One region of the Alteromonas sp. G4i13 genome, then DNA from elsewhere that is predicted to be linked to it. Evidence: predicted binding sites of a transcription regulator. Region 1 holds the regulator's gene; each other region holds the start of a gene.
What was found. Region 1 encodes sigma-54, which starts transcription at its own class of promoters, with help from an activator protein. Its sites were predicted from a motif close to GTTGGCACGNNNNTNGNNT; they were not measured.

Region 1 (10,605 bases):
CAGCTGTTAAGGCTGAGCCAGCTCGCCCAGCAAAAAGCAATGCGGTAACAACGGGACCAAGCTCTCTTAACAATGAAAGTGCGACCATGGGGCCTAAGCTACCTTCTGCGCCATAATCAACCAAAATGGTGTAGCCTTGTAGCGCCATTACCATGCCGATGAATAACCCCGACACCATAATAATTAGCAGCGACTGAACGCCCACTACATACAATTGCTTAATCACCAGCGGTACATTTTTAAGCCTAGGAACAGCGATTAACGCTCCGAATAACATAAGAGCTGCTCGACCAACCGCAGTGACCTTCCCTATCGTTTTAGCGCCTATTGATTGGAAGAACTTCATTTATCTGCCCCCAAGAAGCTTGCTTTCAAATCAGGTGCAGGATAATGAAATGGTACCGGACCATCTGCTTTTCCTTTCAAGAACTGCTGGACTAACTCAGAGTCACTTTCTTTGATTTGCTGCGCCGTTCCTTCACCGATAACCCGCTTGTCAGCTAAGATATAAATATAATCAGCAATGGTCAGTACTTCAGTGACATCGTGAGTCACCACTATGCTGGTAAGGCCTAGTGCGTCGTTTAATTCACGAATAAGCTTAACCAGCACACCCATTGATATAGGATCTTGTCCGGCAAAGGGTTCGTCGTACATGATCAAATCTGGATCTAGTGCAATTGCCCTTGCCAAAGCAGCCCTGCGCGCCATACCACCAGACAATTCACTAGGCATTAATTGAGCTGCACCGCGCAATCCTACTGCCTGTAGCTTTAAAGCGACAATTGTCGCAATAACGTCTTCAGAAAGTTTTGTATGTTCGCGAAGGGGAAACGCCACGTTATCGAACACACTCATATCGGTAAAAAGCGCACCACTTTGAAAAAGCATGCTCATTCTACGCCGTGTCTCATATAGCGTTTTTCTCGACATAGAAACAATCGAATCGCCGTCGAATCTAACGTCACCTTCATCTGGCGTTAACTGCCCGCCAATAAGGCGTAGCAGCGTGGTTTTACCTATACCACTTGGCCCCATTACCGCAGTAATTTTGCCTTTGGGTACCTTTAGCGATATCCCATCATAAATGATGCGATCGGCGCGCTTAAAGGTAAGGTTATCTACTTCAACTAAATGATCCATAGTTACTTAAATGTCGACCCCTGACGTTGGATTGAGACCTTATAAAATAACGCGTTCAATCCACTTAGAAAATTTTAAGGTTATAAGAGTAAGTGAGTATTCAATTTCTGTGCCTTCACTTGATCCACTCTTAAGGTTTACTGCACAGTTTACTTTATGGTCACATAAAATCAAAAAAGTTTACTCTCCAGTGTACTTTTTTGAATTTCTAGCGCCAGACACTGCATAGAGCACCTTGTCTGGGCGGTGTAATTTAAGGGCATTGTACGCTTTTTCAAGCCCCTCGCCAAAGTCAAAAAGTTACAAGTTATGTTCGATTAAGACGAATTATATACCAGTCCGTATAGATTATTACCCACGCAGCGAGGTTTAAAATGTTCGTAATCGCGGCGTGTTACCGCAGGTATAGTGGTTCTACATCAAGGTGACACAGCAAAGAGTACGGACATTATAAACTCGCCCTTCGGGAAGGTCTGGCAAGCTTCCCAATTCAATCCTAATACCATCCTATTTTGTTCTTTCTTAACTGAAACTGAATATGAAGTCTTGTGTGTGTAAGTGCGACCTAATTTGCGTATTCAGCGGAAATTTACATCAATTGACAGTATTTGGCGAAAATAAAACGCTGCGAGCATAGGCAAATGGCACTCTTTTTGCGACAATCTAGCGAAATACTTTCTATTACAGGTTGTTGTGCTTTTAAACATTGTCATTTTTCTTGTTGGGCTGATTGTACTGAGTTGGAGCGCTGACCGGTTTGTATATGGCGCCTCAGCATTAGCAAAAAACATCGGCATTTCTCCAATGATGATCGGACTAACGATTGTCGCTATGGGATCTTCGGCACCTGAAATTGTGGTTTCCGCCATAGCCTCCGCAAATGGCAATATGAACACCGCCGTGGGTAACGCGCTAGGTTCTAACATCACGAACATCGCGCTAGTTTTAGGTATAACCGCGCTAGTGAAACCATTGCTTGTTTCATCAACAACGTTAAAGCGCGAACTTCCAGCACTCCTTATCATCTCATTGATTGCCATTGGCTTTATGTTTGACGGTGAACTTAAGTCTTATGAAGGCATTATCCTACTAGGCCTGTTCATTTTCGTACTGGCAATGATGGCGTGGCTGTCGCTACAGGTAGATAAAGAAGACCCTCTGGTTGCGGAAACCGCAGATGAAATCCCCAAAGGCGTTTCAAATACGTCAGCCCTCATTTGGATTGGTGTAGGCCTTGTAATACTTCCATTAAGTGCTCACTTTTTGGTGAACTCGGCAGTAGAAATTGCCAGATACATGGGCATTTCGGATTTGGTTATCGGACTAACGATTATCGCGTTTGGTACAAGTCTACCTGAGCTAGCAGCAAGTGTTGCGGGTGTACTGAAAGGTGAAGACGATTTAGCACTGGGTAATATCATCGGCTCAAATATCTTCAACCTACTTGCCGTACTTGGCGTGCCCGGCTTAATCGCGCCTGGTATCCTGGACCCTGACGTTTATAACCGAGATATGTACGTAATGCTTGGTTTAACCTTATTATTGTTCTTGTTCAGCTTCGATTTAATCGGCAAACGTACAATATCAAGAACTAATGGATTCATACTTCTGGCTTGCTTTATCGGCTATCAATTCTGGCTATTCGGATAATCATGAATACACAAACTCAGATGAACTATATCGACTCAGCGAAGCGCGTTATTGAAATTGAAACGCAGGCTATTGCTAATCTGGCAGAACGCTTAAACAATGAATTTATCGCTGCCTGTAATATTCTCTTTGCCTGCAAGGGTAAAGTTGTCGTGAGTGGTATGGGAAAGTCTGGGCATATCGGCAATAAAATTGCCGCTACGCTTGCCAGTACAGGTACTCCTGCGTTTTTCATGCACCCTGGTGAAGCCAACCATGGCGACTTGGGCATGCTAAGCAAAGGCGATGTCTTACTCGCCATCTCTAATTCTGGCGAGACTAACGAACTCGTTAATTTATTGCCCGTAGTTAAACGCTTAGGCATACAGGTGGTCGCCATGACCAACAGTGCTTCCAGCTCATTAGGACAACACGCAGATGTCGTACTTGATATCAGCGTTGAAAAAGAAGCGTGTTCGCTAGGCCTTGCTCCTACGTCAAGCACAACCGCCACACTGGTTATGGGTGATGCGCTTGCGGTAGCACTACTAGACCAAAAAGGTTTCACCTCAGATGACTTTGCGCTTTCGCACCCAGGCGGCAGTTTAGGCAGAAAACTTCTGCTTAAAGTTAGCGATATCATGCAAAGCGGCAGTGATATCCCCCTTGTCCATGCCAGTGCTTCTGTTGCTGACGCACTGCTGGAAATATCTAAAAAGGGGTTGGGTATGACAGGCGTGATAGCGGCAGACGGTACGCTGACAGGCGTCTTTACGGATGGCGACCTACGACGAATTCTCGATGCCCGCGTAGACGTACACAGTGCGACAGTGAAAGAAGTAATGACTAAAGGCGGCAAGACTACCACCGCAGGTCAGCTGGCTGTAGAAGCCCTGAATTTGATGGAAACCCATAAAATTAGTGCGTTAATGGTTACTGACGATAAGCGCAAACCTGTTGGGGCATTTAACATGCATATGCTACTAAAAGCAGGAGTGCTTTAAATGACAACCACCTTGTACACGGAAATAAATGACTCGCTTTTCGCTAAACTAGCCAAGATAAAGTTGCTGGTATGCGACGTTGATGGTGTGTTCTCAGATGGCCGAATTTATTTAGGTAACGACGGTGAAGAACTTAAAGCATTCCATACCCGTGATGGATATGGTGTAAAAGCGCTAGTGAGCAATGGAGTGAATGTCGCGGTTATTACTGGACGTCGCTCTGCCATTGTTGAAAATAGAATGAAGGCACTGAATGTTGCACATATAATTCAAGGCGAAGAGAATAAAGCAGACGCGCTTAGTGACCTGATGAAACGCCTTGAGTTAAACACTGACGAAGTGGCTGCGGTAGGTGATGACATGCCAGATACGGGTATGTACAAGCACGTTGCGGTTAAAATTGCGGTTGCCGATGCCCATCCTTACGTAGCAAAACAAGCAAACTGGATTACGACCCTTCCCGGTGGGTTTGGCGCGGTCCGAGAAATATCGGATACCATTTTGCAGGCCAAAGGGGTAACAAATGAGATTTTTGGAGCTAGTGTATGAGCCTGTTTGGCTTTAATCGCTTAGGATTAAGTATATCGGCGCTATTTATTCTGGCGATGCTGATGTACATCCCTACGTGGATGGAAGAGCAGCCTGAAACGCAGGGGAATCGTGAAAACGATGCGCTAAAGCCCGCCTACAAAGCAAAAAATCTAACCACTACGCTGTACAATCAAGACGGTGAGTTAAATCACAAAGTATTTGCAGAGTCGATGGAGCATTACGACCAGCTTGGCTTTGTATTGTTTCAGCAACCTAAATACACCCTTTATACAGAAAACGCGTCATCACCATGGGTGGTAACCGCTGATGAAGGTACACTATACAATAACGAGCTAATCCAGCTGGAAAACCAAGTTAATATTGAGAACCAAACTGGCGATGACTTTGTCAGAAGTATATCGACCGAGTACATTCAAATTAATTTAGAAACCAAGCAAATGACATCTGACCAACCCGTTGAAATACTGGGCACCCAATATGTCATTTTAAGTAATGGGTTTAACGCGAATTTACGCACACAAGAATACGAGCTTTTAGATCATGTACAAACCACTTATTCCCCTAGCAACTAGTTTATTGCTTGCCATCGCTAGCGGTGCGGTACACGCCAGTGAAGATGATTTTTCGCAGCCCATAAAAATAGGCTCGAACACCCAGTTTATCGACGGTAAAAATAAAACCGCGTTGTACAAAGACGACGTACTCATAACTCAAGGCTCTTTGGTTATTGAAGCTGACGAAGTGGAAGTAATTGCCACTGACGGTGGTGGTCGTGAAATATTTATTGCTAGAGGAAAGCCTGCAAGCTATTCCCAGCAATTGGAAGACGGCACGCCAGTTTCGGCAAAAGCTAATGAAATACGCTATGAAGTGGTGAACCGAACGATTTCTCTTGCTGGAAACGCAGAGTTGAAACAAGACACCAGTAAAGTACAGGGTGACAACATCACGTTCGATATGATTACCGAGCAATTGCTAGCGACTGGCGGCGCAGGTAAGGATGGTGAGGGTCGAGTGACCACAGTATTCACACCTGAGACCATTCGCAAAACTTCGTCTAAGAAAGACAAAAAAGACAACGAGGGCAATGAATAGCAATGGCAACTTTGAGCGCTAAAAATCTTGCTAAGGCTTACAAGTCAAGACAGGTTGTACGAGATGTAAGCCTGTCTGTCTCAACGGGTCAAATTGTCGGTCTTCTTGGCCCAAATGGCGCTGGTAAGACCACCACATTCTACATGATTGTTGGTTTAGTGAATTTGGATAAAGGCAAGATTGAAATTGACGACAATGAGCTAACTCATCAGCCCATGCACGAGCGTGCACGCCGCGGAATAGGCTACCTACCGCAGGAAGCCTCTATTTTCAGAAAGCTCACGGTACATGAAAATATCATGGCCATTTTGCAAACCCGTAAAGATTTAAATTCACAACAGCAAGAAGAAGAAGCTGATGCGCTACTTGATGAATTTAATATTAACCATATACGTAATAGTACGGGGATGAGTTTGTCAGGGGGCGAACGCCGTCGCGTTGAGATTGCCCGCGCTCTGGCAGCAAAACCGCAATTTATTTTGTTAGATGAACCATTTGCTGGTGTTGATCCAATATCAGTTAATGATATAAAGAAGATAATACAACATCTTCGCGATAGGGGGATTGGAATCCTTATCACGGACCATAACGTACGAGAGACATTGGATGTTTGTGAAAAGGCGTACATTGTGAGTCATGGCGAGCTTATTGCGCAAGGAACGGCGGAACAGGTTTTAAGTAATCAAAAAGTAAGGGATGTATACCTAGGCGAACAATTCAGGCTATAGTTAATGTAACCGAATTGTCATTTTTCAGTTTCGCTCTGGTATATTCAATTTAGAGCATTTAAATAAGACGTAGATGAAACCATCTTTACAGCTAAAATTTAGCCAACAACTTACCATGACACCACAGCTTCAGCAGGCCATTAAACTGCTGCAGCTTTCTACACTTGATCTTCAACAAGAGATCCAAGAAGCGCTCGATTCTAATCCGCTATTAGAAGTTGAAGAAGGTAATGACGAGCCGCAACTAGAAAAGAACAATATCGACAACGATGACAGCGGCTCTGAGGCCACTGCTTCTGCATCTAGTGACACACTAGAAGCCGGCGATGCACTTGAGAAAAACGATCTTCCCGATGAGCTGCCAATCGACAGCACATGGGACGAATACTACTCTGCTTCATCTTCGCCTGCTCCGGGTCCATCCAATGACGACGAGCAAATCTTCCAAGGTGAGACTACTGAAGATATTCAAGAGCACCTTCTTTGGCAAATGCGCCTTACCCATTTCTCGGATACCGATCGCGCAATCGCTACAGCAATCATCGACTCTATTGACGAGTCAGGTTATTTAACCGTTACCCTTGATGATATTTTAGAAGCGGTCAACGATGATGATATGGAAGAGCCAATTGAAATGGACGAAATAGAATGTGTGCTAAAGCGCATTCAGATGTTCGACCCTATTGGTTCTGGCTCACGCTCTCCACAAGAATGTTTGATGGTGCAATTGCGCCAATTTTCAGAAGACACACCGTGGCTTGCTGAAGCAAAGCAACTGATTGAAGAGTACTCTGACTTACTGAGCAGCAAAGACTATCGTACGCTTATGCGTAAAAGCCGATTGAAAGAAGATCAGCTACGCGAGGCAATGCGTTTACTGCAAACCTTGAATCCTCGCCCAGGTAGTGCTTTAGTTACTAAAGAGCCTGAGTACGTTATTCCTGATGTCTCAGTAACCAAGAAAAATGGCCGTTGGGTGGTTGAGCTGAACCCCGACAGTCTGCCTAAGTTAAGCGTAAATCAACAATACGCAGCAATGAGTCGCCGTGCCAAGAATAGTAGCGATTCACAATTCATCCGCTCACACATGCAAGAGGCTAAGTGGTTCATAAAGAGCCTTGAATCTCGTAACGAAACCTTAATGAAGGTTGCAAACTGCATTGTGCAGCAGCAAATGGGCTTTTTTGAGCACGGCCCGGAAATGATGAAACCAATGGTGCTAAATGATGTCGCAGAAATGGTAGATATGCACGAATCCACTATTTCGCGAGTGACAACGCAAAAGTACATGCATACGCCACGTGGAATCTTCGAATTGAAGTATTTCTTCTCAAGCCACGTTGCAACAGAGTCTGGTGGTGAATGTTCATCTACAGCGATTCGTGCATTGATCAAGAAATTAGTGGCCGCTGAAAAGCCTAGCAAGCCGCTAAGTGATAGCAAGATTGCTTCATTGTTGGCCGAACAAGGCATTAAAGTTGCCCGGCGAACAATAGCAAAGTACCGGGAATCGTTGTCGATCCCGCCGTCGAACCAACGCAAAAGCCTTATTTAATCGGGCTTAATAATATAAGGAAGACGAAATATGCAAATCAACCTTACTGGTCATCATGTCGAAATCACCGACTCTTTGCGTAATTATGTCGATACGAAGTTCAGCAAACTTGAACGTCACTTTGATCACATTTCTAATGTGCATGTCATCCTGAACGTTGAAAAATTAAATCAAAAAGCCGAAGCGACCGTTCATTTAAGTGGCGCTGAAGTATTCGCATCCTCAGAAAATACCGACATGTATGCGGCGATTGACAGCATGGTTGATAAACTCGACCGGCAGGTAATCAAGCATAAGGAAAAACTGAAAAAACATTAGTAGTTAATTAAGCATGGATATACAAGCCATCGTAAGTCTGGACCGCACCGAGTGTGCGGTTCAGTGTAATAGTAAAAAGCGAATTCTTGAGATCATCGCTGATATCGCTGCCAAGCAAAACGAGAACATTGATCAGGCAACGGTACTTAACAGTTTGATGGCTCGAGAGCGTATGGGTAGTACAGGCATTGGCAATGGTATCGCCCTGCCCCACGGGCGCCTGCCGGGCCTTGAGAAAGTGATTGCCATTGTTGTAACCAGCACGCCAGCAATCGACTTTGACGCCCTTGACGAGAAACCCGTAGACATCTTTTTTGCGCTACTCGTTCCCGAGGAACAGACCGAAGGACACCTTCAAACGCTGGCCACCGTGGCTGGTAAACTAAGCGACAAAGAAACGATTAAAGCAATACGTCGCGCAACGACAAGCGACGATATTCTATCTGCATTAAGTTAAACATTAAGCGCCTATTAACCGTTTAGTAGGCGCCTAATTCAACAACGCGTATGTGATAAAACCAGAGTATTAGGGAGAAAGTAGGTGAAGCTGATAATAATCAGTGGTCGTTCGGGGTCTGGTAAGTCTGTCGCACTTCGCGCATTGGAAGATTTAGGTTATTACTGTGTTGATAATATCCCGGTAAACTTACTTCCCACCTTAACCCATACAGTTGTTGACGAGTACGATCAGGTTGCGGTAAGTATCGATGTGAGAAACTTACCTAAAAATCCTGACGATTTGGTAGAAATTCTAGACTACCTGCCTTCTTCGTGGTCGATGACCATTGTTTACATTGACGCGAGCGATGATGTACTGGTTAAGCGTTTTAGCGAAACACGTCGTCTTCACCCTCTCGCCAAGCTTAATAAATCGCTTTCAGAAGCCATTAAAGCCGAGTCAGCCCTACTTGCTCCTATTGCTGAACGCGCAGATTTATATTTAGACACTGATAAGCTTACCATTCACCAACTGGCAGAGTTAATTCGAGAGCGTATCTTGGGTAAGAAAAGCTCACGCCTTGTGCTTGTGTTCGAGTCGTTTGGCTTTAAGCACGGTATTCCTAAAGATGCGGATTACGTTTTTGATGCCCGCTTTTTACCTAACCCCCACTGGGAGCCGGACCTTAAACATCTGACCGGATTAGACGCGCCAGTAGAAGTATTTTTGGGGTCGCAGCCTGTAGTGACCAAGTTCATTTGGCAAATTCAGAATTTAATAACGACATGGCTGCCTCATTTAGAGCGCAATAACAGAAGTTACGTAACCGTAGCGATTGGCTGTACTGGTGGCCAACACCGTTCGGTTTATATCGCACAGACCCTGTCGAAAACCTTCAGTGAAATACACCCTGATGTACAAATTCGCCATAGAGAGCTGAATCAGTAATGACTATTCAAAAAACGCTAACTATCGTCAATAAGTTAGGGTTGCATGCAAGAGCGGCGACCCAACTGGTTAAACTGGCTAATCAATTCGACGCTAAAATCATCTTAAAAAAAGGCGATAAAGAAGCAGACGCAAGCAGTGTATTGGGATTAATGATGCTTGAAAGCCATCAAGGTGAACAGGTAGACGTGATTGTGGACGGCAGTGATGCTGTTGATGCACTTGCAGCTATTGAAGAGCTTATTGAGGGCAGATTTAACGAAGACGAATAGTCTTACTTGCCCAATCCATTGACCAATTAATCAACACTTAGCGCAGTTATCTTAAAATCCCGCGCAAAACCTACGCAATTATCATGACAGACTCATCATAATTGCGATATTCTACGCCCACTTAGGCTCTATGGCCTGCATTGTTCATCTTTTAGCTTGTAGGAATAACGCCTTATGGCAGAAGCGCTTGTTTCTAAATACGTACAAACTCAGTTACGCGCACTCAACGCTGCGTTGACCAACGGTCAATTCGTATCTGTACGTAAGCTTCTGCTTGAATTACCGCCTTCAGACGTCGCCCACATTCTTGAATCTAGCCCTAGCAGAACCCGTGACGAATTATGGGAGCTCATTGATGGTGACTTTCACGGCGACATTTTAGAAGAACTGTCTGACGATGTTCGAAACGGTATCATTACAAAAATGCTTCCCGCTAATGTGGTTGACGCACTTGAAGAGATGGATACCGATGACTTAGCAGAGACGCTAAGCAGCCTTCCCGAGCCAGTATTGGCCGACATTCTAGACTCGATGGATGCACAAGATCGCGTGCGCGCAGAGCAAGCGCTGTCTTACGGTGAAGAAACCGCTGGTTTCATCATGAACACCGACACCATCACATTACGTCCCGATGTGACCATTGACGTGGTTCTGCGCTATATCCGCTTAAAAGGCGAGCTACCTGAGAATACGGATACGTTTTACGTGGTAAACCGAACTGACAACCTTGTTGGTATTGTTCCGGTTACCCGTTTACTCACCGCAGATACCGACGATAAAGTGTCTGACGTTATGGACGAGGAATCTGAAGCGATTCCTGTGAATATGCCAGACGATGAAGTGGCAAGCCTGTTCGAGCGATACAATTGGCTTTCAGCACCTGTTGTAGATGAAAACCATCGCTTAGTGGGCCGAATTACCA
Region 2 (10,605 bases), on a different contig from region 1:
TCAGATGTATTTGGCTGGCAAGCGAAAAGGCCTAGCGCAGCGATAGTAGATAAGGCAACGAGCGACTTCTGCATAAAAACGTCTCCATAAATTTTTATCATCATGCGTCTATGTCTATACTGCTGCATCCAAGGCAGTGTGCACGATAGTTAAAGATGCGTGATCCATGCTATGTTAAACCTAGCGTTTACAAAGCGAAACCCATTTGATTATGTTTAGGCCTCAAATGTTCCATAGAATAGCGTTACTCATCGTACTTATAGGTAATTCCATGGGATGCTCTGTCCCTGATACTACGCCAATACAGCAGTGGCGTCATGTAGAAGAAGGCGCCTATGCCGCAGATATTTCTACCGACGGCACGTTAGCGGTGGTTTCTGGCGTGAATAATGGGGTAAACGTATGGCGAATTGGACAAAGTGATCCCCTTTATCACTGGAGCCACCAAGGTGAAGGTGACAACCTGGTCATGTCAGTACACATTAGCGCCGACAAAAGCTATGTTGTGACCGCTGACCGAGAGGCGTTTGCCTTATGGAGTCTGGAGACCGGCGAGCCTGAAGGTTTTTGGCGCATTGACGAGTCATCAATTAGAGATGTGGTGGTTACCAATAATGGTAACGGCATATTGGTGGCGCGCTCAAATGGCAAAGTTATGTACTTTGAACCTCGTACTTCGCGTCGACTAGAGTTTTTAGGGCATCAGGAAAAGGTTAACTCCATTGATATTTCTCCTAACGGTAAGTTCGCATTGACGGGGGGCAATGATTACATAGCGTATTTATGGAGCACTGACACTGGGCAAATAATTCATACATTCGCCCACCCCACGCGAGTAACAAAAGTAGCGCTTGATGATGAAGGCCGCTTTGCTTTTACTGCGGACAGCCAGAGCAAGTCGCAAGTGTGGAATGTGCAAACCGGGCAGCCTGTGGCATCCCTCAAATATGCAGCGCGTCAGAAAATCTTCACAGACGTTGAGTTTTCCAAAGATGGTCAGTTTTTACTAACAGGCTCTCCCGCGAGAAAAGTATACCTGTGGGATTTGGAAACTGGCGAGCAAGTGCAGTCTATACAGGTTGCATCACGAGAGTCAGTTTCACCACCAACCGCAGTTGTGTATGGCGTCGCCTTCCTCCCCAATGATAATATATTGTCCATAAGCAGTAGTGGCCTTGCCGAAGAATGGCAACGAGAGAGATAGAGAATTTACATGACAGAGAAAAGCGCTGAGCATCTACAACAGCAAATAGATAGCGCCAATAGCTATATTGAAGAGTTACAGATGAAGGTAGCCTTTCAAGAACACACTATCGAGGCACTTAATGAAGCGCTGTCTTCGCAACAAAAGCAGCTTGACGATTTAGCTTTTAAAGTACGCCATGTCGTTGACCGCGTTAAGTCTATCGAGCCGTCTAATATTGCTAAGCAATCAGAAGAAACCCCGCCTCCGCATTACTAAAACAATTGAAGCGCACTAGTAATTGCAACGCGGTATTCATGTGGATCACGTCCATTGGCGATGACACTTATTGCGGGGCGCTCATCGTGGGGAGAGGCCTGAGAAGACATCAAAGGCGCTTCGTTGATGTGCAGTAGTGTTGAAAAAACATCACGCTAGTTCATCTTGTTATGAGTTAGGCGAAGTCTTCATTTAGCCAGGATATACATTTGAATTACACTTGCGCCCCGATACAAAGGCTTCAGCAAAAAGAAGCCTTTTTTACTATTTAAGAGAGTGAGTTATGAGCGATTTTGATATGGATGCGTTTGATAGCATCGATTTTGACTCTGTTGAGCAGTCAGTAGCAGAGAAACAGGCTGAAAAAGACAAGCAAGAGAGTCAAGAGATTGAAGGTATGCGCGACGGCGCCAACGACTGTGGCGATAGCTGTACTATTTAAGCGCACTCAGCGGCGAGGGCTCTTAATTTTCAGAGCCTTCCGGCGCTTCCAACTTATCCAGCTCGAGTCTATCCAACTCTATACTTTTCTCCACATCGCCGTTAAAAGCTTCGATAAATGCATTTTTTAAAATCGCGGTAAATGCCTCCCATGTTTGGGTGTCAGGGCTTGATAAATCGCCTTCAACAGGAATGCGTGTGGCAATTTGGTCTTCGCTTTGGTTTTCAAACAGTTCGGTGACAAACGCGGAAATGGCTTCGATACTGCCTTCAATAAAACCATCGCCGTCACGTTCAATGTCACCCTTCCAAGAAAATACCTCCACATTATGCAATATGGGTTTGATATAGCCTTTTACTTTCCCTTCATTAGACGCCACTTCAGCCGCAAGCGTGAGGGTGCCGGCTTCCAGATCAAACGGTGCGTAGGTATCAAGTAGATTCTTAAAGTTCACTAGCCCAACGTTGTCAGCTTGAATATCAACGTCAAATGTGGGGGCTGTTGTTGCGGGGTTGAGTTTAGCGTTTAAGGATATCGTGCCCTGCTGTGCCGTTTGTCCTTGCGCTTTGGCCGTTGCTACACGTGAGTCTGACAAGTTATCGCTATTCACCAAGTTATTCACTTCAAGCTGAATATCATGAAGCGCAATGTCGATAGCCGGAGAAGTATCGGGGTTGTGGAAAGCGACTTTTCCTTGGTTAATAGTTAGCTTGTCGATGCGTAACGGGAAGAGTTGGTCGGCGATAGATAACCAGTTTTCATCCTTACCAGACTGGCTTCTCTCCTCCGTGTTGCCGTCTACAAAATTAATCTCGGGGGAATTAACAATGACTTTTCCTACCGCTGCACCTTTGAAAAGTTGTGACCATGAAAGCGTAAACTCCACATAGTCAGCTTTAAACAGCGGCCTATCTACTTGCCCGTTCGCCTTATAAAGCAAAACATGTTCTAAACTATATGCGCCACGCCATAGCATTAAATCTACATCGCCCACGCGGCCGTTATACTCTTTTGACTGACTCAGCGTCGTGTTGATGTATGACGCTGCGGCGTAAGGCAAGTAAAGTCTTATGGCAATAAGCGTAAGCAACAAGGCTATAAGGACATAGCAGACACGTTTTTTAGCATGTTTCATATTTCACTCCTTTGCAAAGGAAATACAAAAATTATGCCTGAGCAACCTCTTTCGTTAGGTAACGAGGATACCCAGTGTTGGCGTGGCATGAAGAGACGTTTGCAAAAAGCCTGAGCACAGCGTTGTAAGGTGTTACACAGGCTTTAAGGTAAGATTTACTGAGACGTGGGTAGGAATGTTAGTGCGGTTTAAAGATGCCAATCACATTTTCGTTTGAGCGTGTGGCGGCACTCACCTTTTCATCAGTTTGCGCTTCATTGTATCCACACGCAACGCACTCCAACTTTTCTACGTTATTTTCAAAATATAACGAAATCGTATCTAGCTCTTGGCATTTGGGGCACGTAGCCCCTGCAACAAAGCGGCGTTTTACACGTTTTGACATACATACACCTTTGGAGAATTTCGCGATTATTATACCTTGAAATGGTAAGTGTTGATCAGCTTTTACCTTAAGTTTTTGATATTATACGCGCCCTAGTTTGTTCCATCACAGGTTACTCATGATAAAGCTTTCAAATGTATCGCTACTTCGCGGTCGCAAAATGTTGCTAGAAGAGGCGTCGGCGCAGGTTTTTCCAGGCCACAAAGTAGCGCTGATTGGCAGCAACGGCTGCGGAAAGTCCACGCTTTTTGCACTGCTGAGAAGTGAGTTAAGTGTCGATGCTGGCGACTGCAGCGTACCGAATGACTGGCGAATTGTAAGCGTGGCACAGGAAACGCCAGCAACTGACCGAACTGCGATAGACTATGTGGTGGACGGTGACAAACATTTACGTAATCTACAGGCGCAATTAGAAGCCGCTGAAAAAAGCGGCGACGGTGTAAAGATTGGCCAAATTCACGGGCAGCTCGAACAAGCGGGAGCATACGACGTGGAAGCTCGCGCAGCGACCATTCTGTCGGGTCTTGGGTTTACCAATGTGCAGTTAAGCGCGCCAGTTAGCGATTTTTCAGGTGGCTGGCGTATGCGCCTAAACCTAGCTCAAGCGCTACTTTGTCCTTCAGACTTACTGCTGCTTGATGAACCTACTAACCACTTAGACTTAGACGCCGTTATTTGGCTAGAGAAATGGCTTCAACGCTATGCGGGAACGCTATTGCTGATTTCTCACGATAAAGCTTTTATCGACAACACGGTTGCGCAAATTATCAGTGTTGAACAACAGAAGCTTATCACCTACACCGGTAACTACTCGTCTTACGAAACCCAGCGCGCTGAACGTATTCGCTTGCAAAACATTGAATATGAAAAGCAGCAGCAAAAAGTAGCGCACCTCAATTCGTTTATTACCCGGTTTAAAGCTAAAGCGAGTAAAGCTAAGCAAGCGCAAAGTCGTATTAAGCAGTTGGAGAAAATGGAAACCTTGTTGCCAGCCCATATGGCAAGCCCATTTAGCTTTTCTTTTGCGCCGCCGTCGGCACTGCCAAACCCGCTTGTGCAAATGGAAAAGATACAGCTGGGTTACGACGACCATATTGTGCTGCAACAGGTGAAACTCAATTTAGTACCTGGCAGCAGAATAGGTCTTCTAGGTCGAAACGGGCAGGGTAAGTCTACGCTAATCAAACTATTGGCGGGCGTGCATGCGCCAAAACAAGGTATTTTTAATACGGCTAAAGGCCTTAAGATTGGTTACTTTGCTCAGCATCAGTTAGAAACATTAGATGCTAACGCTACTCCGCTTCTTCATTTGCAGCGCATTGACGAAAAAGCCACCGAGCAGCAACTTCGCGACTATCTGGGCGGATTTGGATTTAATGGCGATGAAGCGTTAGCGCCCGTGGCACCTATGTCGGGCGGTGAAAAGGCGCGCTTAGTATTGGCGTTAATTGTTTATCAGAAGCCTAACTTATTGCTGCTGGATGAGCCTACCAACCACTTAGATTTGGAAATGCGCCATGCGCTAAATATCGCGCTTCAAGGTTTTGAAGGCGCCATGGTACTGGTCTCGCACGACCGCTTCTTACTCTCCTCGGTATGTGAGGATTTCTATTTGGTAGACAGTGGCGAAGTTGAACCATTTAAAGGCGACTTGGACGACTATCGCGACTGGATTTTAAAGCAGCAGGCAGCGGAAAAAGCCAAGGCCAACAGCGACGCCAAAAACGAAGAGCTACAAGAGACTGGCGCGCAGAGTAAGCCGGAACGCAAATTAGATCGTAAAGAAGAAAAACGCCGTGAAGCCGAGTTTAGGCAAAGGGTTGCGCCACTTAAAAAAGCCATTGAAAAACACGAAAAAGCCATGGAAAAATGTGGTGCTGCTTTGGCTGAGGTGGAAGCGTCACTTGCCGATACTTCGCTTTACAGCGAAGACAAAAAGGCGCAGCTTATGGGCCTACTCGACAAGCAAACTCAGCTTAAGCAACAGCTTGAGGAAGAAGAGATGGCATGGCTAGATGCCCAAGAGCAAATTGAGTTAAAACGAGAAGAGTATGACAATGCCAACGCCTAATATCGAAAACCGCGCGTTTTGGGAGTATAGCGTTTCTCGCTATACCAAAGGTGATATGGCTCCCCTTGCGCTTTTACTGCAAGACAACCACAAGGTTAATGTAAACGTTCTCTTGCTGATTTGCTGGTGTTTAGAGAATAATGTCATCATTAATTTGCCACAGCTTAAGGCAGTGATTGCGGCATCAAGTGCGACCGAAGAAAAGTTACAGTATCACCGTGCAAGGCGAAAGGCTGCGAGCCCCGAAAAAGGCGGAGACCAAGCAGAATATGACGCACTCAAAGCACAAGAGCTAGAGCTTGAAAGACAGCAGCAGCACGATATTGTTGCGTCGTTCAATGAGCAGCCAGTCACGCATCTGGGTCAAGGGCAATCTGTATCGTCTAACGTATTTAACGCGTCTATCGCAGCGTTTATAAATGCATACGGACTGCGAGACAACAACGAGGCGCGCCAACTAGTGAGCCTAGTGGTTAACCATCTATCGTAAAAACACAATAAGAAAACAAAATGAGTAAATCAGCGCTATCGCATGGAAAGATAATAAAAAGCAGCTTTAAGGTGCCAGGGTGGGCGAAGAACCGTCATGTGCAAACCATATGGCCGCGTTTTATTCAAAAGCGGTTGCCTTTGTCTTACGACATGGAGCGTCTCACATTACCCGATGACGACTTCGTCGATGTGGCGTGGGGGCCAAAACCGCAGGAAACATCGGGTATCGTGGTGATGTTTCATGGTTTAGAAGGCAGCATTAAGTCGCATTACGCGAACGATATGATGGCTCAATTGTCGGTGAATGGTTGGCAGGTGGTGATGATGCACTATCGCGGCTGTAGCGGCGTGCCAAACTTAAAGGCGCGGGCTTATCACAGTGGAGAAACAGAAGACCCCAGCTTTTTCTTAGAGTGGCTTCACGATAAATTTCCACGAATTCCTAAAGTGGCCATCGGCTTTTCCCTTGGCGGCAACATGCTATTGAAACTGTTGGGCGAAAACCCTGCGCAAAAGTGGCTTAAGGCAGCGATTGCCATTTCTTCACCTCTTAAACTTTCAGAGTGCGCTAAATCAATTAACCAAGGTTTTTCTCGCGTATATCAAAAGTATTTACTTACTAGCATGAAAGATACGCTGCGTAAGAAAATGGAGTACATCGATTATCGCAAGCTTATACAGCTAACAAAAACTGATGTGGAAGAGATCACCAGCTTTACCCAATTCGACGAGAAGATCACAGCGCCGCTTCACGGCTTTGCAGACGCTCAAGACTACTATGAAAAGTGTAGTGCGTATCACTTTTTAAGCGCGATCCACTGTCCTACACTGGTATTGCATAGCATAGATGATCCCTTTATGAATCACTTAATTGTGCCTAAGGAAGAAGAGCTTGCGCGCAACGTTATCGTGGAGCTAAGTGAACGAGGCGGTCACGTTGGGTTCATGCAGGGTTCTATATTAAATCCTAAAGTATGGCTGCACGAACGGGTGAAACGCTTTGTAAGTGAAGCCTTACCTGTAAATACTACGTGTCGTTACGTCAGTCGCTAATGTTGATGTCCTAATAATTTACCCAAACGCTTTTTATCAGGAGTGTGAATGATAATCCCCATTGACGCGCTAGAAGCCGATACGCTTTATAGCCTGGCTGAGTCTTTTGCTCTGCGAGAGGGCACGGACTACGGCGCTGAAGAAGTTGCGCTAGATGTGAAAGTGCAGCAAGTGTTAAACAGACTCAAATCGGGTGAGGCGGTGCTGGTCTATTCAGAGCTTCATGAAAGTGTAGATATCAAAAGAAAAGAAGATATTGAGCCAAGCGAAGCTGAAGAACAATAGACATAAAAAAGCCGGGTCGAGCAACCCGGCTACCTACCTGAGGAGAGGAAGGCTTAAAACGCGTAACGTGCAGTTACCTGCATAATGTCTAAATCATCAATGATTCTGTAGTTTGCACCCACAGCCCATTGTGGCGTGATGTAATAGTTAGCGCCTACTCTAAATGTCGCTTCACCATCGTCTACATCGTAGTAGCCAACTTCACCCGCCAGCTCTACCTGCTCTGTGATCATCGAGCGAAGGCCAGCATTAATGCTGTAACCTGTTTCGTCGTTTACGTCACCGTCAATACGCTCTAAGTTGGCACCAAAATACGCGTCTGTTGTCGCGTTAACAGGTAAACGGTAACCCGCACCTAGTGTCAGCATATCAAAGTCAAAGTTGCCCTCTTCAAAGAAGCTATACTCGCCGTTTAGGTACCAGTTGCTATTCAATAGGTATTTACCGTTAACGGTTAAACCGTCTGGTTCAAAAGACTCATTGTCGTCAAAGTCCATTTTGGTGTAACCACCTTCTACGTAACGCCAGTCAGGCTTGTCGGCCATAGCTGTAAGAGGAAGTGCCGCTGCAGTTAAAGCAGCAATAAGTGTGATTGATTTACGCATGTGATAACTCCTTAGTATGTTCAGTAACCCCCTTACGTTGCTTCCGTCCATTTCAGACGTTCTGCAAAAATTGTTGTAAGGCGGCGCGTTTATAGCGCGCAACAAAGTGTTACTGGGTTGATGGTCAAAGAAACGAAAACCGTCTTCATGCCATCTTTATTATTTCCGTTAAGAAATAGTGTCCGATTTATTTATCTACATGATGAATAGCAAAGCGTTTGCCAACTTCGTACTAAATCACTATTTTGATATGTCTTAATTTATCTATGTTGCTAATATTTATAGATAAAATACGTCTGGCTTTTTAGAGGCTACACATTTGAAATGTTCAAAATCAAAGTTTGATGTATTCCTAGTAAAACGTTGGCACACAAAACTGTCTCTAAAAAACAACAGTTATCCTTTTGTCTAACTCATCGGACATTTTTACAAGCCAGTGTTCTCCAATAATCCACAATGTGTGTGTTTGTAAAGCATTGTAAATTATGAAAAATATAAAAAATAACGGCGGCTATTTCGTGTTGGAACAGCTTTTGCTCAAGTCATTATGAGTTATCCAACGTTCACTCAAGCCATTAGGCAAGGAATTCGGCTTTCGCGATATCCGCGATGTCAGTGAACACAGAAAGGAAGAGAGCGCCTTTCTCGCGTGGCTTCAATCAATACCGTTTTTGTAAAAAACGCTTTTCAGTAGGTAAGGCGTGTAACGAGTTGTTGATGGTCATCTGGATAACCATTGTTTTCATAAGGAGAGGACAAATGGCTAAGCCAGTTTCAATTTTCGGTAAAGATTTACAAACGAATGTGCGTCAGCGCAATAAGCTGTCACACCTTCTTTTAGCGATGAGCAGTGTCATCGCATTATTTGCGTTTCAACAAGCAGGTGCAGTTGAGGTTAACAACGACAATCAGCCTCAAAAAGCATCGCCGGTTCTTCAGTCAATTATTGATGCTGCACGCCAGTCAGCGACAGAGAGCTACGAGCAGGACGATCACGGGTTAAACAGCAAGCTTAAAGAAATTGACTACACCACGTATCGTTCAATTCGCTTCAAGCCCGAGCAGAGTCTTTGGCATGGTGAGAATGACTACGAACTGCAGTTTTTTCACCCGGGTTTTTTATATGAATACCCCGTCACTATCCACACTATTGGTGAAAGCAATAAGCCTGAACGCCTAGCGTTCAACAGTGACATGTTCAACTATGACGGGTCTGCGTCAGGGTTAGCTGGGCTAACGGACGAAAAGTCAGGGTTTGCTGGGTTTCGCGTTCACTACCCTATCAAGAACGAAGAGTACAAAGACGAATTTGCTGTGTTTTTGGGGGCATCGTACTTCCGTCTTGTAGGTAAAAATCAAGTGTACGGTATCTCAGCACGAGGTCTTGCGATTGATACGGCGCTAGCCAAAGGCGAAGAGTTCCCCCACTTCACTGAGTTCTGGGTCATAGAACCGAGTGAGGGTAAGCCTATTACTGTTTATGCGCGTCTTGAAAGCCCTTCTGTAGCGGGCGCGTACAAATTTGTTATACAGCCTGATATTGATACCAGCGTTAAGGTAGAGAGTTGGTTATTTGCCAGAGATGACGTGAGCAAGCTAGGCATTGCACCATTTACCAGTATGTTCTTGTATGGCGAGAACACAGAAAAGCGTCATGACGACTATCGTCCAGAGGTGCATGATAGTGACGGTGTACTCATGGTAACTCACGCTGGTGAAGAAATTTGGCGCCCGCTGACTAACCCTGCACGCCTTCAAGTCACGTCACTTAGCGACGCAAACCCTAAAGGATTCGGCATGCTTCAACGCGACGGCGAATGGGATAATTACCTCGACGCAGAGGCCAATTACCATATACGCCCAGGGCTATGGGTGACGCCAGAAGCTGGTTTTGAGAAAGGCCGATTAGAAGTCGTCGAAATTCCGACTAAATCCGAAATACACGACAATATTGTGGCTTTTTGGACGCCTGAAAAGCCATTCAATTCGGGCGAATCACTGTATTTCGCTTACGAGCTTAAAACCGTAGAACAAAATCCGTTTGTCAGTGAACTGGCCTCAGTAGTACGTACCCGCCAAGGCAAGGCTGTGTTGCCGGGTGACGAGTTTAAAAACGACAGTCTAAATACGACACGACAGTTCAGCGTGGACTTCAGCGCGCCTTCTGCCATTGCTTTTGATAACGAGTCGATGAAGCTGGTGGTACAGGGTACCAACGGCACGATCTCTCAGCAGCGACTTTACCCCGTAGCTGACGGACAAGAGTGGCGAGCCACCTTCTTTGTTAAGCCGAAAGAAAAGCAGACGGTAGATATGCGCGCTTACATTGAGAAAGACGGTAAACGTGTGAGTGAGGTTTGGAATTATGTCTACCAACCAAAATAATCGCGCTTGCGCAGCGGTATCGGACGAGGCTAAAGCCGTGCCTCAGGTTAAAAGTGATGGCACTGCACGTGCTTCACATTTCATCTTAAAAGGAGAGCATATGCGTTTGTTTATCATGGCAATGCTAGTTATTCCAAGCACGGCACTGGCCGGTTGGAGTTTGTACGAAATCTTTTTACCTAACGGCCTTACCAACCTAGAGATTGCACAGCTGGGGTTGGGGCTAACCCTGTTCGCATGGTTGTGTATGGCGTTTTGGACAGGCATTATCGGTTTCTTTTTGCAGCTTT
Region 3 (10,605 bases), on a different contig from region 1:
ACCTGAACCAGAGCGCCCGCTAATGAGTATTTTATCGCCCTTTGATACTTCTAGAGATTCAGCGTGCAAAAGCACAGACGGCTCATCAACATCCGTTGTAGCGTGAGAGCTTTGCGAGTGAGTTTGCCCGGCGTTAATGTCAAAAACCTTAAGGTTGTTAGCCGTAAGCAATACCTCGTGTTCTGATGAATAATGGTGAGTTGTGTCAGCGTTGACCGGGTTCACTGCACTACCATCAAGATTTTGTGTAAAGCGCGAGAATAAGGGAGCAAGTTCAGTTTTGGCGGCTTCTGCTTGCGCCTTCTGATGGTATACCTGCCCCAACTTTTTCATTTCACTGAGTAACAATGGCACAGTCAGCAATATCCATAAGCCTTGCTGGAGCGTTATTTCCGGCCCAATACTCAATTCACCTAACAGTGAAAAACCAATAAATACTGCCGTAAGTGCAACCGCGAGTGTTGCGAAGAAGTCGAGCACGCTGTTGGACAAAAACGCTACGCTCACTACTTTCATAGTACGCGCATTCAAATTTTCACTGGCATCTTTAAGCAGGACTGTTTGTTTTTGATGCGCCTGATAATTTGCCAGCATCGGCAGCGCGGCTAACCTATCAGTAAATAAACTTCCCAAACGTTCAAGGGCGATAAAATGCTTTCGATGTAGGGCAGCGGCTCCCTTGCCCACAATGATCATAAAAAGCGGCACAACCGGCAATGTTAGTAATAGGCCAATTCCTATAACGGGGTTCACATAAAAGATAACGGCTAAAGCAAACAAGGGGACAACAACTGCAATCATTTGCTGCACTCGATATTCAAGTGCCCAGTCAGCAAAAGCCTGTAAGTGCTGCAGCCACACCGTTTGCCAATAGTAAACCGAGTGCTGTCGAATAAGCGCATATTGACGCTCAATGAATACGTGTTGTAGGTGCTGTTCGAGCTTGTTTAATACCTGCATTCTTGCACTACTAGATAAGGCATTGAATGCGCCTTGTAGCAGCCAGCTAAGCCCCAGAGAAACGGCAAGTCCTGTGACATCACTCGCTGTTGCAGGAGACTGGTTTACTACCCAGTCATGAGCAATATGAGAAAAATAATAGAACCCAATAATCAAAGAAAAAAGCGACAAACACTTAACCACTACTTGCGCCATAAGCGAAGTGCGCAAGCCAAGCGACTGCGCCTTATCCATCTCATTGCACCACGCATTAAGCGTTTGCCGGTTGGGAACTTTTTCTTTGATCACTGTGGTTTTGACTCTTCTTTTGCGTTACTTAGTAACGAGAGCAAATCTCGCATTTCTTTTTCATTCTTTTCCAAGTGGTGGTGGGCTGGCTGCAAGAACCTGCCAATTAAACTGATAGCGCGGTGTTCATCCGTTTTCAAACCTTCAGCAGCAGGGACGCTGCTGAAGAGCCCCCATGGATGGGTTTACGGCGTGTTTGAAAACGGATGAACTCCGCGCTATTTAAAACACCTAGTCTTCGGGTCTATCCATATTTTCCGTCGACTCCAACCACATGGCGTTGATAATGCCAAAAGAGCACGCCAGCAAAACTCCTAAAATCCAAGCGAAATACCACATAGCGTTCTCCTTAATAAATGGTGTGAGACTGGTCAAGGTCTTCATTTTTAATACGCCCGCGCATTACGTAAAAGCTATAGGCCGTGTAGCTAAGTACAATAGGCACAAAGATACAGGCAACGATAAACATTACGTTTAGCGTCATATGGCTAGACGTAGCGTCCCATACGGTTAAGCTCGCCTCTGGCATAGTGATGCTTGGCATTAGGAATGGGAACATTGAAAAGCCAGCTGTTAAGATAACGCCTGCTATAAATAGCGCACTTGATACAAACGCCATGCCTGCATTACCTTTCTTAGAGAAAAGCGCACAGGCCAAACCAGCAATAATACCCAGCACAGGTGCTGCCATCATAAGGGGGTATTTGCTGTAGTTGCTCACCCAAGCTCCAGCTTCAATGGCAACCTCTTTCTTAAGTGGATTTGACGTAGCAATGGTATCGACTGCCGACGTAATCACGAAGCCATCTAATCCAAATGCTACCCAAACACCTGCAAGTACAAATAGCGTGACACCAGCCAGGCTTAACACAACCGATACTGCACGTGCGCGAACTTCAATAAAGCCATCGGTTTTCATTTGTAGCCAGGTTGCACCGTGATTCAGCAACATAGCCACAGATAGCAGTCCTGCCACCAGCGCAAACGGTGTTAAAAGGCCAAAGAACGAGCCTGTGTAGGTTGACTTAAGCGTACTATCCATTTCAAACGGTACGCCCAACAGCAGGTTACCAAAAGCCACACCAAAGATAAGGGCTGGGATAATACCGCCAGCAAATAGCGCCCAATCCCACGCTTTCCGCCACTGCGGGTTAGGCAATTTACTGCGGTAATCAAAGCCTATCGGGCGCATCCAAAGGGCAATTAAGGTGAGGGCCAGCGCAAGGTAAAAACCAGAAAACGCAGTGGCGTAAATCATAGGCCACGCGGCGAAAATAGCACCGCCTGCGGTGATAAACCAAACTTGGTTGCCATCCCAGTGCGGCCCTACTGTATTTATCATTACGCGGCGCTCTTTGTCATTTTTACCAATAAGCGTGAGCAGTGCTCCAACGCCCAAATCGAAGCCATCGGTAACCGCGAAGCCAATTAGCAGAACGCCAACCAAGCACCACCAAATGACTCTCAGTAGTTCATAATCAATCATGCTTTTGCTCCTTGCTCATCAAGGTCAATAAGATAAAATTCAGTGTCAGGCTGCTTATCTTCAGGTGGAACTGGCCCTTTTTTGGCAAACTTCTTCATTAGGTAAAAACCAATAATGAACATGCCGGTGTAGAAAGCACTGTAGGCTACAAGGGTTATTACCACGTCGCTTACGGCGAGATTAGATACCGACGTATGCACCGGAAGCACCTCTGCAATTGACCATGGTTGGCGGCCATATTCAGCGACAAACCAGCCAGCCTCACAGGCAATCCAAGGAAGCGGCAAACCGTAGAGCGCGCTTTTTAATAGCCAACGTGGCTTAGTAATCTTGTGTTTAGTACTGTAGTAAAAGGCGCACACAAATAGCGCAAGCATAATAAAGCCAGCCACAACCATAAGGCGGAAACTCCAAAACAATGGGGCAACCGGCGGAATGCTGTAATCTACTGCCTGTTGAAGCGCGGCATCAGAAGGATTTGAAACGTTCTCAGTGAAAGGCTCTAGCAACATAGCGTAGCCCAAACTGTCTTTATTTTGGTCGAAGGCAGTACGTTGCTCAGCTGTCGCGGTGCCGTTTCTTACATCATCAAGTACTTCATAGGCTTTAATTCCGCTTAGAATACGCTCGCGATTCTCTTCTTTAAGATCCTTAATACCTTTTACTTCTTCGGTTAACGAACGGGTAGCAATAATGCCCATTGCCCAAGGAATTTGAAGGGCGTACTCGGTTTCCTGCTTTTCGTCGTTTGGAATACCAAACACAGTAAACGGCGCAGGTGCAGGATGGGTTTCATACTCAGCTTCAACTGCTGCCAGCTTCACTTTTTGTACATCACCAAGCTCATAACCACTTTCATCACCTAGCACGATCACAGAAAGCGTTGAGGCCAGGCCAAAGCTAGCAGCTATGGCGAACGAACGGCGCGCAAAGGCGATATGCTTATGATTAAGCAGGTAGTAACTTGAAATTGCCAACACAAACATTGCGCCGGTCACGTAACCTGCTGATACAGTGTGAACAAATTTGACCTGTGCTACGGGGTTAAAAATAACCTCAGCAAAGCTGGTCATTTCCATACGCATGGCTTCAAAATTAAATTCAGCGCCTACCGGGTATTGCATCCAGCCGTTAGCAATCAAGATCCACAGTGCAGAGAAGTTTGAACCAATGGCCACCAGCCAAGTCGCCATCAGATGCTTCACCTTTGACATTTTGTCCCAGCCAAAAAAGAACAACCCCACGAAGGTAGATTCTAGGAAAAAGGCCATTAGGCCTTCGATGGCAAGTGGCGCACCGAAGATATCGCCTACATAGTGAGAATAGTAAGACCAATTCATTCCGAACTGGAATTCCATGGTTAAGCCTGTGGCTACACCAATGGCAAAGTTAATTCCAAACAGCTTTCCCCAGAATTGGGTCATCTGCTTATAAATTTCTTTACCCGTCATTACGTATACCGATTCCATAATGGCAAGTAGGAAACTAAGCCCCAAAGTTAAGGGTACAAATATAAAGTGGAACATTGCAGTTAATGCAAATTGCCACCGCGATAGTTCTATTAACGTATCGCTCATGGGTTATCTCCCTTGTATTTCGTTTGCGCGTTAAACGCTTAGCAGAAAAGTGGTTTAAAATTCAGTGATGAACACGTGAATATGCCGCATGGCAAGAGCACGGTTTATGCCATACATCAGTAATTTGGCTGCTTAAGCGCAATTACCGATAAACGGCGGTATTTTCGTACTGTGCAGATAAATTATTCCACGACCGAGCGTGTGGCTTATTGATCCAACGCAACAATTGATGGCGATGCATTCGCCATATTTGTCATTTAGGTGACAAATATGGCACAAGAGAAAGGCTGCTTAGCAGATTGTCAAAAAGTGGAGTATAAGGAAAAGTTAAGGGGTATATGAGAGTGTGAACGCGCCTCGTAATTCTCCCAATTCGAACCCTGTAGCTTGATCGTTGGGATAGTGCTTTAGAATGGATTGTTTTACTGAAGGCGCCACATTAGCTCCGTGGCATGCCATGCACACCTGACCTTGCTCAATCGCCATCATGTACCTAAACTCACCGCTTTCGCTATCGTATTGATAAGTTTCAATAGGTCTTTTAGGGGCCAAATTGTCTTGCTTAGCTTTGGTCAGTAATTGTGAAAACCACGCTAACTGCTCACGCTCCCATTGATCTGCCGCATTGTTTGGGTTCCTTACTTTCAGCGCGGTACGCCCAACCTCCCACCCGTTTTGACTAAGCGCCAGAGCAATAGGAGCCGCTGCAATCTGGCATTCGTTAACGCCAGCCTCTAGCCCTCCGGATTGAATAGCTTGCTGTAGTCGTGACTTTAGCGCGCCTCCCAGTGCTTTTGCGTGTAATCGCGCTTCTTTGACTTTTTCCTGTACACTGTTTTCACTTTTTTTCTCATTGGCAGTCACTGTATCTGCCAATGAATGAGCACTACTTGCCAATAAGCTTATCGCCACCAGCATTACGCCATTTTTCATTATAAAACTCTCCTTGGAATTGAATGAGTTGCTACCGAAGTATTGCCGTTTGTCTCAAACAGTGAACAAGCTCTATGCCAATATGATAAATTGCCAAAATCAAATTAGAACAAACTAATATTCAGCCACCCATGAATATATCCATAGTACAAGCGATGATAGATGCGGTAGATAAACCCGCAATCTTCATTAACCCAAGCTACGTTATTGAAGCTGTCAACCAGCCCTACAGAGACACCTACCCTGTGGATATAAAGCTTGGCTTTAGTACCTGCTATCAAGTCTCTCACCGCAACAGCAAACCTTGCGATAAGTGCGGCGAGCATTGCCCCATGCAAGAGAGTAAAGCCACAGGACGAGCGGCTAGCGTAGTACACGTTCATACCACCAGTGAGGGTCAAAGCTACTGCGACATCCTCATGCGCCCGATCTTCGACGGTAGCGGAGAACTATTAGGTTTCTTGGAAATACTTGATAAGCTTTCGTTTGCTTCAAACCGACCTTCAGCAGGAAAGATGGTCGGCGAATCAGAGGCATTTACAGCAATGCTAAACAAAATAAATCGCGCCGCTAACTCAGATATTTCAGTACTACTGTTTGGCGAAACCGGCACGGGTAAAGAGCTGGTGTCCCAAGCACTTCACTCGAGTAGTCACCGTGCTGGCAAACCATTTGTTGTCATCGAGTGTACCGGCATGTCTGACACGCTGCTTGAAAGCGAACTATTCGGTTATGAAAAAGGGGCATTTACGGGCGCAACCACAAATAAGAAAGGGCTCGTAGAAGCAGCGGAAGGCGGCACATTGTTTTTTGATGAAGTCGGCGATATCCCACTTTCCACACAAGTAAAGCTTCTGCGGCTGTTCGAGTCTCAAACTTATCGACCTGTAGGAAGCACTGTTTCTAAAAAGGCTGATTTTCGTTTGGTGTGTGCATCACACAAAAATTTAAAGCACATGGTGGAAACGGGCGAATTCAGACAAGACCTCTACTACCGCATTGCCGGTTTTCCTATCAACCTCCCTTCTTTAAGACAACGAAAATCAGATATAGCACTGATAGCCGCTCACTTTTTGGCAATGTCTAAAGAGAAAAAACGGTTTCATAAAAACGCGCTAGAAAAACTAGCCAACTATCCGTTTCCGGGAAACATTCGCGAACTTAAAAACATTGTAGACCAAGCTATTTTACTGGCTGATGAAACCGTTATTTACGATACAGACTTACCCGAGCTCGATAACATAAGCTCTGATGCTATCAATGATGCCTCGTCATTTCACGGTAACGTTGTAACCTTAGACGAAATGGAAAGCCAATACTTACGTCAGGTTCACACGTCTTTTGAAGGCGATACCCAGCAACTTGCACAAGCGCTGGGAGTGAGTACCCGTACACTTTACAGAAAGCTGAAAAAAGCGGGGGTTGGAGATACTTAAAAATAATAGGTAGAAAAATTACCAAAACGCAGGCTATGATAAAAAGGCGCTAACCAGATAAAGAAAAATGACTTTAAGACGCCTACTTACACTAACACTTTGCCTTTGTATGCTTTTGCAGAATGCATTAGCACTTGGCCTTGCTGCCCATACTATGCAGCAAGCACGTGCGTTTGTAGGTGAAGATATTGAACTTATTTGTACTGGCAAGACCATGCGCTACATTTCAATTAGCGCCACTGAGTTTGAAGGTGAGTTCGTTTTTGTTAGCCCCGAACTGCTCAAAGCACCCGCCGAGCACGTTGACTGTACCAATGGCACGCTAGCCGACTTACCTCAGGTTGACGAGCCACTACATGCCACATTACCTTTACTATCGCTGGTTCGCTATCGCGCCTTAGTCGCGCGTTTAGCGGCTAAGCCCTTTACAGATTTTGCTTACGCGGCGCCGCTAAGCCGCGCCCCACCACACGCATAACAACCTCCAAAACACACTGAGCATGCATGCCTTCACCATGCACAACACTCGTTTTTTAAAATGGAATTGTTATGAAGCAATCTATCATTGCGCTTGCCGTATTCACTGCGTGCGCGCCCGTACACATTTACGCAAACACCATCGACTTGGCCGATAACACTTCGACAGAAGTGGTCACCGTTATTGGCACACCGCTTTCCCTTAGCACGCAAAATATCGAGCAAGAGTCTGTTAGTGCTACCAGCAATATTGACGCTGACTTCGGCGATCAGCTTGCCACATTACCTGGCGTGTCGATATCTCGAAACGGCCCAGTCACCGGGCTTATTCAGTATAGAGGACTTTATGGTGACAGAGTTGGCGTAAGCATTGATGGCGTTGATATTGCTGGAGCAGGACCAAACGCCATGGACTCGCCCCTTTCTCATGTGCTGCCAGAACCAGGACTGACTGCCACCCTTTACCGGGGGATTGTGCCAGTAAGTGCAGGTGTGCAGACGCTAGGCGGAAAGCTTCGCATTCACTCTGATGCCTCAGCACTTTTTGACTTGAATACAGGCTTTAGCGGTAGCGTAAGTGCCAGCGCAATATCTCCGGGAAGCGGTCAGCAATACCAAGGCAATCTGTTTTATAAGAGTGAGCAGGCTTTTGTTAGCGGCGCCTTCACTCATCAGCAGCGCGACGAACAAAAGTCGGGAGATAACAGCGTTATACCAAACAGCCATTACCAAAGAAATGGCGGTAAGTTTAGGGCGGGCGTCGAGTGGGGCAATCACCAAATCGATGTGAGTTATCAGCAACTTAATACTAACGAAAGCGGCACGCCTGCTTTAGCCATGGACATTGGTTTTATTGATGCCGCTTGGTATCGACTGGGCTATCGCTATAACGCAAACGATAGGGAGTTCTTCACGTTAAGCTGGTTTGGCAACAGCAACCAACATGCCATGGACAACTTCTCACAGCGCATGGTGATGTCTGCCGACATGGCGAGAGAGAATAACGCTGATGCTATTGCTCAAGGTGTAGATGCCACCTATGTAATGCCATTTTATGAAGGTGACCTCAAACTGGGTGCCTATCTGCACCACAGCAGGAATAACTCGACCATCACCAACCCTAATAACGGCATGTTCTTCGTTGATAACTTTACCAACGTAGAAAAAGACACAGCCAGCGTATACGCAGAATGGCAGCGAGATAAAGCATCTTTTTCAACAACAATTGGTACCCGATATACACGTGTTGACATGGATGCCGGGCTAGCCGGTTCTAATATGGTTATGATGAACCCAGCCATTGCTTCACTCGTTGATGATTTCAACGCGGCAGAACGCAGTAAGAGCTATAACATGTTAGATATTGCCGCTAGCACGCGATATCACGCCAGCGACAATGTCGATGTTGTCCTTGGCGTATCGCAGAAAAACCGTGCCCCTACTTACTTCGAGCGCTATACGTGGCTACCTCTTGGTATTTCTGGGGGAATGGCAGACGGATTTAACTACATTGGTAACTTGGCTCTAGACAACGAAACTGCACGCCAAATAGATGTGGGTATTGATTACCGTTTCAAAAACTGGTCAGTTTCTCCTCGCCTCTTTTATCAAGATATTGAAGACTATATTACTGGTTCTCCCAGCACGAATATGGCTGCCAATATGGTCTCCACCATGATGGCAGGCACAACACCATTTCAGTGGACTAATACAGACGCCGTAATCAAAGGGGCAGATCTGACTGTTTCGGGTAATGTGTTTGATAACGTGAAGCTTAACGCAGTAGCAAGTGTTCAGCACGGTAATCGCGACGATATCGACGATGCGTTGTTTCGTATTGCCCCCGAACAGCTGATCACCACCATTCAATGGGACACACAGCTGCTTGATACGCCAATGGCACTCCAATTAACGTCAGAATTGGCAGGAGCACAAAACCACGTTTCAGCGCTACAAAGTGAAAACACTACCGCTGGATATGGATTGGTGCATATTACGGGGCTTTTCACCCTTATAGATAATGCACAGTCAAACCTTCAGGTAACGGCAACCGTTCATAACCTGTTTGATAAACACTACGCCCCACACACAGCAGGAATTAACCGCGTGATGAATACTGATGTTGCAGTAGGTGAGCGAGTACCCGCTGCGGGACGAGAGTGGCATTTATCGCTGAGCTACAGGTTCTAACCGTTTAAAACTCAAACTCCAAAAGGCATAAAGATAAACCAGTGATTCTCCTTCGCTGGTTTATCTACTCGTAATGTCTGATACACATGCCGTTTTAAACGCTAGAAATGAAAACTTGCGCACTAACGTAAGTATTTTGAAGGTAAAGAACTGTGTCAGATTACAGCGGGAAATAAGGTTGAGAATGCCTGCCACAAGAGCCGCAGGGCCAACAGTGTCACCACTATCTTGAACGCCAGCATAAATTTTTCAGCTGGGACACGCTTTAATACTTTCAAGCCGATGAATGTGCCGAGCGCACCACTGGCGATCATAATAATGATTAGCCCGGCCCACTGGGCAAAAGAAAACCCTACAAAGGTAAAAACAAACGCTTTAAGGCCGTGTTGCAGTGTCATACAGCTGGCAAACGTGCCGGTAACCTGCATTTTGCTGTAATTATTTCTGTGTACAAATGCCGCCACCAGAGGCCCTGTGGCACCTACAAACATTGAAACCAGCGTGGTTACCAACCCTGCCAATGTTCTACCCGCGGGGTTCATTTCTTGTGCTTTGGGTTTACTCCCCCACACCAGAAATAAAATAAATGCGGCAACCGCAAATTGAATAATAACCAACGGCAGCTGAACCACAACAAACGAGGCCAAAAAAGCGCCAACGATTGCGCCTAAAGAAAAATACTTCAGCATATTCCAGTCGATATGCCTTGCCGTCATCAGTGCACGGTTGCCGTTTGAACCAAGCTGTACTAAACCGTGAACCGGGATCAGCGCACTGACTGGCATAGTACCGGCCATTACTGCCAGTAATAAGACCCCGCCACCAATACCCAGCGTTGCTGTCATCATCGACGTAAAGAAGGAGGTAACAACAAGTACTACTGATGATGACATCGACATCGCATCATTGGCCGTTAACCAGCTATAAAGTAACTCCAAGGGTCAAATTCCACCTTAATTCGTAACACAGTTTGTATGGTTTGTGTGATCATTACACCAAAACATATCGTTCAAATATCATACAAAATTCACGCCTAGCGCGTAAGGTTATTTATCATGCCTTCTATAAGTTATTTAAACAAAGCACTTCGAGTAATACGTGACAAGCAGTGTACAAAAGGCGCTAAGCTAGTTGCCAGGCAACTTCTCCGCAATAGCGGGTTCACTGATAGAGATATTTATAATTGTTTAAAGCAGGGCTCGATTATTCGCATTACCATATTTGAAGCCTAGGGTAGCGTTACACCTTACATCTTATA

Region 2: ACFI6J_RS04685 (OpgD/OpgG family glucan biosynthesis protein) is a predicted target of sigma-54. The motif match lies at 8,451-8,469, and genes of this name have one in related genera.
Region 3: ACFI6J_RS03550 (Tll0287-like domain-containing protein) is a predicted target of sigma-54. The motif match lies at 5,308-5,326, and genes of this name have one in related genera.

Annotation. Positions count from the first base shown of each region.
Region 1 is NZ_JBHNYX010000027.1:36,654-47,258, reverse strand. Features, by position in the region: gene mlaE (lipid asymmetry maintenance ABC transporter permease subunit MlaE) at 1-346, opposite strand, end outside; gene mlaF (phospholipid ABC transporter ATP-binding protein MlaF) at 343-1,143, opposite strand; gene ACFI6J_RS13935 (calcium/sodium antiporter) at 1,837-2,793, shown strand; gene ACFI6J_RS13930 (KpsF/GutQ family sugar-phosphate isomerase) at 2,796-3,776, shown strand; gene kdsC (3-deoxy-manno-octulosonate-8-phosphatase KdsC) at 3,777-4,325, shown strand; gene lptC (LPS export ABC transporter periplasmic protein LptC) at 4,322-4,900, shown strand; gene lptA (lipopolysaccharide transport periplasmic protein LptA) at 4,869-5,423, shown strand; gene lptB (LPS export ABC transporter ATP-binding protein) at 5,426-6,151, shown strand; gene ACFI6J_RS13905 (RNA polymerase factor sigma-54) at 6,225-7,706, shown strand; gene hpf (ribosome hibernation promoting factor) at 7,737-8,024, shown strand; gene ptsN (PTS IIA-like nitrogen regulatory protein PtsN) at 8,038-8,481, shown strand; gene rapZ (RNase adapter RapZ) at 8,566-9,411, shown strand; gene ACFI6J_RS13885 (HPr family phosphocarrier protein) at 9,411-9,683, shown strand; gene mgtE (magnesium transporter) at 9,858-10,605, shown strand, end outside.
Region 2 is NZ_JBHNYX010000006.1:161,471-172,075, forward strand. Features, by position in the region: gene fkpA (FKBP-type peptidyl-prolyl cis-trans isomerase) at 1-74, opposite strand, end outside; gene ACFI6J_RS04635 (WD40 repeat domain-containing protein) at 272-1,204, shown strand; gene ACFI6J_RS04640 (SlyX family protein) at 1,214-1,462, shown strand; gene ACFI6J_RS04645 (hypothetical protein) at 1,746-1,904, shown strand; gene ACFI6J_RS04650 (DUF748 domain-containing protein) at 1,927-3,039, opposite strand; gene ACFI6J_RS04655 (YheV family putative zinc ribbon protein) at 3,218-3,424, opposite strand; gene ACFI6J_RS04660 (ATP-binding cassette domain-containing protein) at 3,543-5,495, shown strand; gene ACFI6J_RS04665 (TIGR02444 family protein) at 5,476-5,985, shown strand; gene ACFI6J_RS04670 (hydrolase) at 6,006-7,040, shown strand; gene ACFI6J_RS04675 (YheU family protein) at 7,089-7,325, shown strand; gene ACFI6J_RS04680 (outer membrane beta-barrel protein) at 7,379-7,930, opposite strand; gene ACFI6J_RS04685 (OpgD/OpgG family glucan biosynthesis protein) at 8,690-10,315, shown strand; gene mdoH (glucans biosynthesis glucosyltransferase MdoH) at 10,296-10,605, shown strand, end outside.
Region 3 is NZ_JBHNYX010000005.1:65,513-76,117, forward strand. Features, by position in the region: gene ACFI6J_RS03530 (ATP-binding cassette domain-containing protein) at 1-1,194, opposite strand, end outside; gene cydX (cytochrome bd-I oxidase subunit CydX) at 1,480-1,587, opposite strand; gene cydB (cytochrome d ubiquinol oxidase subunit II) at 1,598-2,734, opposite strand; gene ACFI6J_RS03545 (cytochrome ubiquinol oxidase subunit I) at 2,731-4,311, opposite strand; gene ACFI6J_RS03550 (Tll0287-like domain-containing protein) at 4,639-5,244, opposite strand; gene ACFI6J_RS03555 (sigma 54-interacting transcriptional regulator) at 5,400-6,680, shown strand; gene ACFI6J_RS03560 (hypothetical protein) at 6,790-7,158, shown strand; gene ACFI6J_RS03565 (TonB-dependent receptor plug domain-containing protein) at 7,230-9,347, shown strand; gene ACFI6J_RS03570 (sulfite exporter TauE/SafE family protein) at 9,503-10,285, opposite strand.